Regions from separate parts of the Laceyella putida genome, predicted to be linked through region 1. Evidence: a T-box and tRNA genes for the amino acid it is inferred to sense, from the RefSeq annotation. Region 1 holds a T-box; the other holds one or more tRNA genes.
The links. The T-box of region 1 lies ahead of ACFQNG_RS06630 (valine--tRNA ligase). A T-box ahead of a tRNA ligase gene usually reads a tRNA of that ligase, here a tRNA-Val.

Region 2: it has a tRNA-Val gene. The T-box ahead of ACFQNG_RS06630 (valine--tRNA ligase) is inferred to sense a tRNA for this amino acid. The anticodon was not compared.

Annotation. Positions count from the first base shown of each region.
Region 1 covers NZ_JBHTBW010000019.1:60,211-64,420, forward strand. Annotated here, with positions in the region: gene ACFQNG_RS06615 (LysM peptidoglycan-binding domain-containing protein) at 1-169, shown strand, start outside; gene ACFQNG_RS06620 (phosphotransferase) at 194-1,264, shown strand; gene ACFQNG_RS06625 (hypothetical protein) at 1,615-1,773, shown strand; T-box leader at 1,895-2,132, shown strand; gene ACFQNG_RS06630 (valine--tRNA ligase) at 2,182-4,210, shown strand, end outside.
Region 2 covers NZ_JBHTBW010000047.1:24,122-28,331, forward strand. Annotated here, with positions in the region: gene ACFQNG_RS14345 (2'-5' RNA ligase family protein) at 258-767, opposite strand; gene ACFQNG_RS14350 (phosphatidylglycerophosphatase A family protein) at 891-1,418, shown strand; gene ACFQNG_RS14355 (hypothetical protein) at 1,672-1,851, shown strand; tRNA gene ACFQNG_RS14360 (tRNA-Met) at 1,916-1,992, shown strand; tRNA gene ACFQNG_RS14365 (tRNA-Asp) at 1,996-2,072, shown strand; tRNA gene ACFQNG_RS14370 (tRNA-Ile) at 2,084-2,159, shown strand; tRNA gene ACFQNG_RS14375 (tRNA-Val) at 2,190-2,264, shown strand; gene ACFQNG_RS14380 (aminotransferase class V-fold PLP-dependent enzyme) at 2,925-4,133, opposite strand.

The DNA.
Region 1 (4,210 bases):
GGCCAACAAATATGAAGTATCAGCGAATGAGTTGATCAGATTGAACCAATTGCAGACGGATTTGTTGACCGAAGGGCAGATTTTGTGTGTGCCGCAGCGGTCGGGCCCCAACCAAAAAATTCAGAATCCGGTTATTTCCTCGTTTGGTTGGTATGGCAAAAAGCAATGATGTCAGGCGAAAGGGGGTACGGCAGTGGATCAATCGGCTATAGTGTGGGAAGTGTTGCGTCAGTATGGGTATGAAGATGCGTATATGGAGAATGCGGGTGACGTGGTTTATCTGGCAGTTCCGGAAGGGGAATATGCACTAAAGCGTTCCAGCGCACCGCGGGAGAAATTAATCCTTCTGCATCACCTGTTGGATAGGGCGATCCAATCGGGATGTGACCATCTTTTGCCTTGGGTCAAGACCAAACAGGGAGATCCGATTGTGGAAATCCGGGGCACTTGTTGGTATTTGGTGCCTTGGAAACGACAGTCGACCCAGGAGGGGAAACGCTGGTCATCGACGGAAGGGATGGCGGCTTTGGCTCGGTTGCATCAGGCGACCGAGCCGGGTTGCAAGGAGTTAACCGAACTGGCTCCGTCCATTAAGCAAAAGGAGATCGAAGTCTGGAAGCAAAAGTTGGAGAAACTGGAACAGTATGCGGAACAAGGGAAGGGACGCGAATTTGCTTCCCCCTTTGATCGGGCGTTTGTGAGCAGCAAGGATCAACTGGTGCGCAGTTTTCAATTTGCCATTCGCGGACTGGAACGCTACAGGGAAAGTGAGGATGGAGCCGTTCCGCGCGCGGTTCTCTGCCATACTCGCCTTCATCCAAGCAATGTGGTACAGGACGGAGAACAGTTATATTGGATCGATTTCGATCATGCGCAGGTGGATACGCCTGTACGTGATGTGGCCTTGGCGATCCAACGGTTTTCACTCTACGATGGGGAAAGCCCGTTTGCGTTATTGGAGGCATATGAGCGGGAGTGGAAGTTGGAACCGAAAGAGAAGCGCTTGTTGGCTTTGTATCTGTCCTATCCCGAGCGGATTCTGAAAACGTTGGGACGGTATTACGACCAGCCGCGCACCGCCACGGTGGAGCCGCAATTTACCAAGCGCTTCGAACGGGAGATTGGACAGTTTGAACAGATACAAGAACTGGTGAAAAGCTTATGGCCGTCCAAAAAGAAACAAGAAGAAGGGGAAAAAGCCCAGGTCGCAACGGGCCAACCCGGACGCAAAAAGAAAAGAAAAAAGAACCATCGCCACTCTTAACCGGGTCATCCCCGGTTTTTTATTTTTTGTAAAAGTTTGTCCAGGGCTTTTAATGGTAAACTAAGGGCAAGCACCCATAAGATCACTTCCAACATATGGATCTCCTCGCTTACATAAAGGATTGCAAAGAAAAATAAGAAAGCAGGAAAAGTAGGACAAGCGTCCCGCCATTTTTTATAGCCCAAAGAAAAAAAGTTGCTTTCGACCAAATTATATGCGGGATGTCAAGATTTTGTTTGGTTTTTTGGCTAATTAGGGAGAAAGACTAGACAGATGTGTACGAAACATGGAGAATAAGAATATGTTATAGGGATAAGAAACTGGATGCTGACAGGAAGGGGATTTTGAAGTTGAGTATGGTAAAAGCCATGGTGAAAAAGGCATATCGCGGTGTATTGTTTTTGGTTTTTCTCAGTATCCTGATGCTCGTAACGGTATTGTTGATGACGTTCTTGGCTGACCCTCAAGCGATGTATGATCACATCAGACATACGTTTGGTGTTCGCTGATATATGTAAGTCCGGACTCATATTTTTATCGGCGATGTCGATCGCCGTTTTTATTTTGCATGGGTGTTTGTTTGACTCTCTTATCTAAACGTTGTAATATAATAAACAAACAATGGATGGTTAGTGAGCTATGAGAGGGAAGAGTAGACGGGAGATACCTGTCAGAGAGAGAAGCCCACGGCTGGAAGGCTTCTTCAGGCAAAGCCGTTGAACGTCACCCTTGAGCTGAGCATCTGAAGGCGTTCTCGCTGTGTAAGATGTTCCGGCGCCAACCGATACCTGGCTCTTGAGTGCGCTGAATCAAGTGAATGGGTTCAGTGAACAAAGGTGGTACCGCGAAATAACCTTTCGTCCTTTGCAATGGGACGGAAGGTTTTTTATTTTTCGTTAAAGTAAGGAGGACTCCAAATGGGTGAAACTTTGAAAAGCAATTTGCCTCCTGCCTATGATCCAAAACAGGCGGAAGCGAAATGGTACAAGTATTGGATTGAAGGAAAGTTCTTTGAAGCGGGGAAGGACCAAGAGAAAGAGCCTTTTACCATTGTGATTCCCCCACCGAACGTGACGGGCAAACTCCATATCGGCCATGCGCTGAATATGACATTGCAGGATATCTTGACACGGTTTAAGCGGATGAAAGGGTATGATACGCTCTGGTTGCCGGGGATGGACCATGCCGGGATCGCCACCCAAGCGCGGGTGGAAGCGAAACTGCGTGAACAAGGACTGAGCCGGCATGACCTGGGGCGCGAGAAGTTCTTGGAAGACGTGTGGAAATGGAAAGATGAGTATGCGGCCAACATTGCGGACCAGTGGCGCAAGATGGGCTTGGGATTGGATTATAGCCGGGAGCGTTTCACATTTGATGAAGGGTTCTCCGACGCCGTTAAGGAAGTGTTTGTGCGTCTCTACGAGAAGGGGCTGATTTACCGCGGCAAGTACATCATCAACTGGGACCCGAAAGCGCGTACCGCACTGTCCGATATTGAGGTCATCCATAAAGAAGTGAAAGGCGCGCTGTACCACCTGAAATATCCACTTACAGACGGATCGGGCTTCATCCGGGTGGCGACGACGCGCCCCGAGACCATGCTGGGCGATGTGGCAGTGGCCGTTCACCCTGAGGATGAGCGGTATCAGGATCTGATCGGCAAAACAGTGATCTTGCCGTTAGTGGAACGGGAGATTCCCATTATTGCCGATGAATATGTGGATCCGGAGTTTGGCAGCGGAGCGGTGAAAATTACGCCAGCGCATGACCCGAACGACTTTGAAATGGGCAACCGACATCAGTTGCCACAAATCCTGGTGATGAATGAAGATGGCCAGATGAATGAACTGGCGGGCAAATACCAGGGGATGGATCGGTTTGAATGCCGCAAGCAGATCGTCAAAGACCTTGAAGCGGACGGTTTCTTGATCGAAATCGAAGAGCATGTGCATTCCGTTGGCCATAGTGAACGGACGGGAGTCGTGGTCGAACCCTATCTGTCCACCCAATGGTTTGTCGCCATGAAGCCTCTTGCCGAACGGGCGATCGACGCGCAAAAGAGTGGCAAAGGCGTTCGGTTTGTACCAGATCGGTTTGAGAAGATTTATCTGCACTGGATTGAAAATGTACGTGATTGGTGCATTTCGCGCCAATTGTGGTGGGGACACCGCATTCCGGCATGGTATTGTGACACGTGTGGCGAGATGACCGTTGCCCGTACCGCGCCGCAGGCTTGTTCACACTGCCAAGGCGAGAAGTTGCGCCAAGACGAAGACGTGCTCGACACTTGGTTCAGCTCGGCGTTATGGCCTTTCTCCACGCTGGGATGGCCAGAGCAAACGGCCGACCTCAAACGTTACTTCCCTACGGATGTGTTGGTGACAGGGTATGATATCATTTACTTCTGGGTAGCGCGCATGATCTTCACGGCGCTTGAGTTCACGGATGAGATTCCGTTCAGGGACGTATTGCTTACGGGTCTGGTCCGCGATGCGGAAGGCAGAAAGATGTCCAAGTCGCTGGGGAACGGGGTTGACCCGATGGATGTGATTGATCAGTACGGCGCTGATGCGATGCGGTATATGCTGTCAACGGGATGCACTCCCGGAAATGACCAACGTTTCCGCTATGAACGGGTAGAAGCGGCGCGCAACTTTGCCAATAAGATTTGGAACGCTTCCCGTTTTGCGCTCATGCATCTGGAAGGCGTATCGGCAGAAGAACTGGAGCTGAAAGGTCCGTTCTCCATCGCTGACAAATGGATTTTGCATCGCCTGAACGAAACGGTAAAAGATGCGACCCGTCTCTTGGAGCGTTATGACTTTGGTGAAGTGGGCCGTGTCATCTACAACTTCATCTGGGATGAACTGTGTGATTGGTACATTGAATTTGCGAAGTTGCCTCTCTATGGGGAAGATCATGAGGCGAAGCGCGTGACCCGGGCCG
Region 2 (4,210 bases), on a different contig from region 1:
CCTTCATCGGTATGTGTAGAAGCTATTTCAAAACCAAATTTGGCTGGAGAAATGGTATTCCCATTCGCTTCACTTGGCCATCGGCGCTCATCGGGAAAAGGTTTTTCCGCTCATCAACGACGTTTGAAATAAGTTGTAGTCTTGAAGCGCTGCTACCCATGTAAACACTTCGCGCGAACGGATAAAGCGTTTTCTATTTTCACTGCGGTCTGGGCGATGTCGCACGGCGACAGCCGTAAACATGCTCCCGCGCTTTGTCATTTATTCAACAAAAATGTTTGATAGATGCTCCAGGAGCCGTTCTCCAGTTGGTACATGAGATGAAATCGGTCAATTTTCGTTTCCAATTCAAACTGTCTTAAACGCAGTGTGCCGTACACATCATGAAGCTCTTCTTCCGACATTTTTTGTCCAATGGTGAGATGGGGAATATAGTCATAAGGTAACTCAGTTGGGTCAAAGGAGGCATTGATTTGACTGTGCAATGTCTTAAGTGGCTCGCTGTCTTTGATCGCCAGATAGATCGTATTGCTGGTGGGATGGAAATGGCTCACTTTATGAAAGCGAATGGTAAACGGCTTGTTTTGTTTGGCGATCTCTTCCAACCGTTTCGTGGCGTCTTCCAATCGATCATCGGAGAGCTCAAACTTTTCTTTTAATGTAATATGGGGAGGAATCAGGCTATAATGCGGGTCATACCGCTTTCTATAGGAATTGACAAGGTCTTGAATATGTTTTTGTGGAAAAACTGCAATGCCATAATGCATAACGCATTCCCTCCTTGGTAGTGGCAGAAAAATGGCGCATTTCTTTTATTATATCTTTAATTTTTCTTTTACGCATCTTTTACCAAAGTGGATTGTGGTAAGATGGCTTTGGGAGGGAGACAGATGAGAAGAGTACACAGCAGTGAAGTGAAACAAGCGGTGATGGAGAGCCTGAAAGATCGCGGTGTCAGCATCGAAGCGATCGCTGAGATCGTCTACGAAATGCAAATCCCTTACAATCCCGGTTTGACCATGGAGCAGTGCGTGGAAAGCGTGTTGGCGGTGTTGAACAAACGGGAGTTGCAGCACGCGATTTTGGTTGGGGTGGAATTGGATCGGTTGGCTGAGAAAAACATGTTGTCCGAACCGCTCTTATCCCTTGTTAAAGAGGATGAAGGATTATTTGGATGCGATGAAACCTTGGCCTTGGGCTCTGTTTTGGGATATGGCAGCATTGCCGTCACCACCTTTGGACATTTGGATAAGCATAAGATCGGCCTCATCCGTGAGTTGGATACCAAAAAAGGCGGACCTGTTCAAACGTTTATGGATGATCTGGTGGCCAGTGTCGCGGCGGCGGCTTCAGGACGCTTGGCCCACCGTTTGCGCGATGAAGAAGAACAGGCCTTGGATAGGGAATTGAATCAATAAAGCAAAAATAAAACAGCCGTTGTCAGGAAGACGTGACAACGGCTGTGCCATATAGCCGTGAGGAGGGAACAATGGACGGCTTTTGAAAAGGTCAAACCAGCAAGGTTGCTTGGTTGGTATATCTTATGCGGAGAATGGGAGCCCGCTCTAGACGAATGGAAAAATGTGCGCATATCCTGTAGCGGTCTCTTGCCCACCAATGGATGAAAAATGGAAAACGGTGAAAAATAAGGGATGGAAGGAGGAAGGCAACATGAATCAATGGATCTACTGGGCCAAATTATATGACAGCCGTTTTCAGGCACGGTGCTTGGCGGCGCGAATGCAGGAAGATTGGTGGTTATACGGATATGACAGCCCGGAGCGGGTGGAAGTCTTCCGTTCGAAAAAGGGGCGTTACGGGGTTCGTTATATTTGGGATAAAAAAACTTAAAAAAACCCTTGCACTTTTTATAAATCTGATGTATATTAGTAAATGTCGCTGATGGCGATAACGCCGCGGGGTGGAGCAGTCTGGTAGCTCGTCGGGCTCATAACCCGAAGGTCGCAGGTTCAAATCCTGTCCCCGCAACCAAGTGGAGCTGTGGTGTAGAGGCCTAACATGCCTGCCTGTCACGCAGGAGATCGCGGGTTCGAATCCCGTCAGCTCCGCCATCCACCATCATGGGCCTATAGCTCAGTTGGTAGAGCAGTCGGCTCATAACCGATCGGTCACAGGTTCGAGTCCTGTTGGGCCCACCAACTTTTCCAAAATTACATATCTTTTTGCTTGGGCAGTTAGCTCAGTGGGAGAGCGCTTCCTTGACACGGAAGAGGTCGTAGGTTCGATTCCTATACTGCCCACCAAACGAAGGGAGTCTGAGTTGTACAATCGTGTACAAACTCAGACTTTTTTTGTTTATCCCATTTCCTATGATATAAACCTTAGGATGATAAACCCAGCGATGAATAGGATGATTGTCAATGCTCATGTGGAGTTGGGGGAAGTATACAACAAGCAACAAAAAGTTTAGAAAGCAAAAAAGGTATTGCAGAAAGGAATGGAGGTTGCGAAAAGAGAGAATAGAATGCCAAAATATGCTCGAGCATGTTGCTGGGAGAAGCACTTCTTGCTGAGAAGAAATCGGCGAAGCGATTCCTTATTTTAGAACATGTTGTGAGCTGGGCTTGTCCAGGGCATATCGTCAACGAAAACAGAATGGACAAGTATTCGGTATATTCCAAAAAGGTTCATCGCAACGGTTTAAATGTAAGGGGGAGAGACGATACTCCTTTATCCATGGGTACGATTAGGTGATGTTGGAACTGAACCTAGTGATCCGTAAGCAGTTTGCTAACAAAGAATAGCGTTCATTTCATTGAGTAACCTGCCAAGATAACCGGTGGGTTTTTCTATGTGTTTTGATCGAACATATTTGACGCCGATACCACCTAACGGACAAATAGATGGGTTCCGCTGCATGGGATCGGGATGCAGCGGTTTCTTCATCTGGTTGTGACTCGCTCTCACTCTCGATGCGTGGCAATCAAGACGGATGACGAACCGGCTTGTCCCAGTTTGCGGCCATAGGCAATCGCTTCTTCAAAAATCATGAGGGCGCGGATCAGCTCTTCTTGGGAATTGAAGGCATGAATGGAGAAACGTATGCCTTCCGGACGCGGCAGATAGCGGATGTATAGGCGTTGCTTGTGACAATGTTCCAATACGGCCTCATAAGAGACGCCGTCAATGTGGCAAGACACCAGGCCGGAAGTGGGAAAAGTGAGGTCGGTAAACAGGGTGACACCGGAAAGAAGCTGCAGTTGCTCCTTGAACCAAGTAGCCAAACAGTGGATGTGTGAGGTGATGGCGGGGAGTTGGTATTGTTCCAATAGTTCCAAGCTACGGCCAAGGCCGGTATACAGGGCGGTGTTTTTGGTCGAGTATTCCAGTTTTTCTGAATTCGTTTTCCAGTCAATCTCACCGTCAAGCGAAAACCCTGTGATTGAGCAATAACCTGAAGCGAGGGGCCAAAGTTGTTCCAACAGGCTTGCGGAGACATAGCAGGCGCCTGTTCCGGTTGGGCCCAATAACCACTTATGGCCCGACAGGGCATAGGCATCGCAACCGATGGCCTTCACGTCCACTTCGATTTGTCCCGCCCCTTGCACGCCGTCAATCAATGTGAACACCTGATGGGCCCGGGCCAGTTGGCATATTTCGGCCACAGGCAGAATGCGTCCCGTATTCCAAGTGATATGGCTCATGATGATGAGGCGCGTTCGCTTGTTGATCAATTGGAGCAATTCCCCGATCACCGCCTCATCTGTTTTGCCGTGCAGATGAAGGATCGTTACCTTGAGGTGGTAACGTTTGGCGATGCTAAAGCAAGGGATCAGGCTGCTCACATGCTCATGTGAGGTGATGATGATTTCATCCCCTTCCCGCCAAGGGATGCCGGCGATGACCGTGTTTAGCCCGAACGTGCCGTTCTCTGTCAACACGATTTCGTCGGGGTGAGCCCGCAACAAAGCGGCCAGTTTCAAGCGCACTTGCGTGCAGGCGTTTTCCGTGAACAGCCAGGGCTTGGCTGAAGGATACTGGAGGAAATGGTTGGCTTGGGCGATGGCTTCATGTATGGGGTCCAATAGGGGAGCGCACGTCCCTGTGTTGAGATAAAGGCTGGCTCCCAATTGTGGGCACAGGTCTTGAAAGCGAGGCCATTGGGTTGACATCAAGCACCATCCTTTTTTTATAACATAAAATTCATTGTCTATATTATATAGATGTGTGAAGGGAAGAACAATTGACT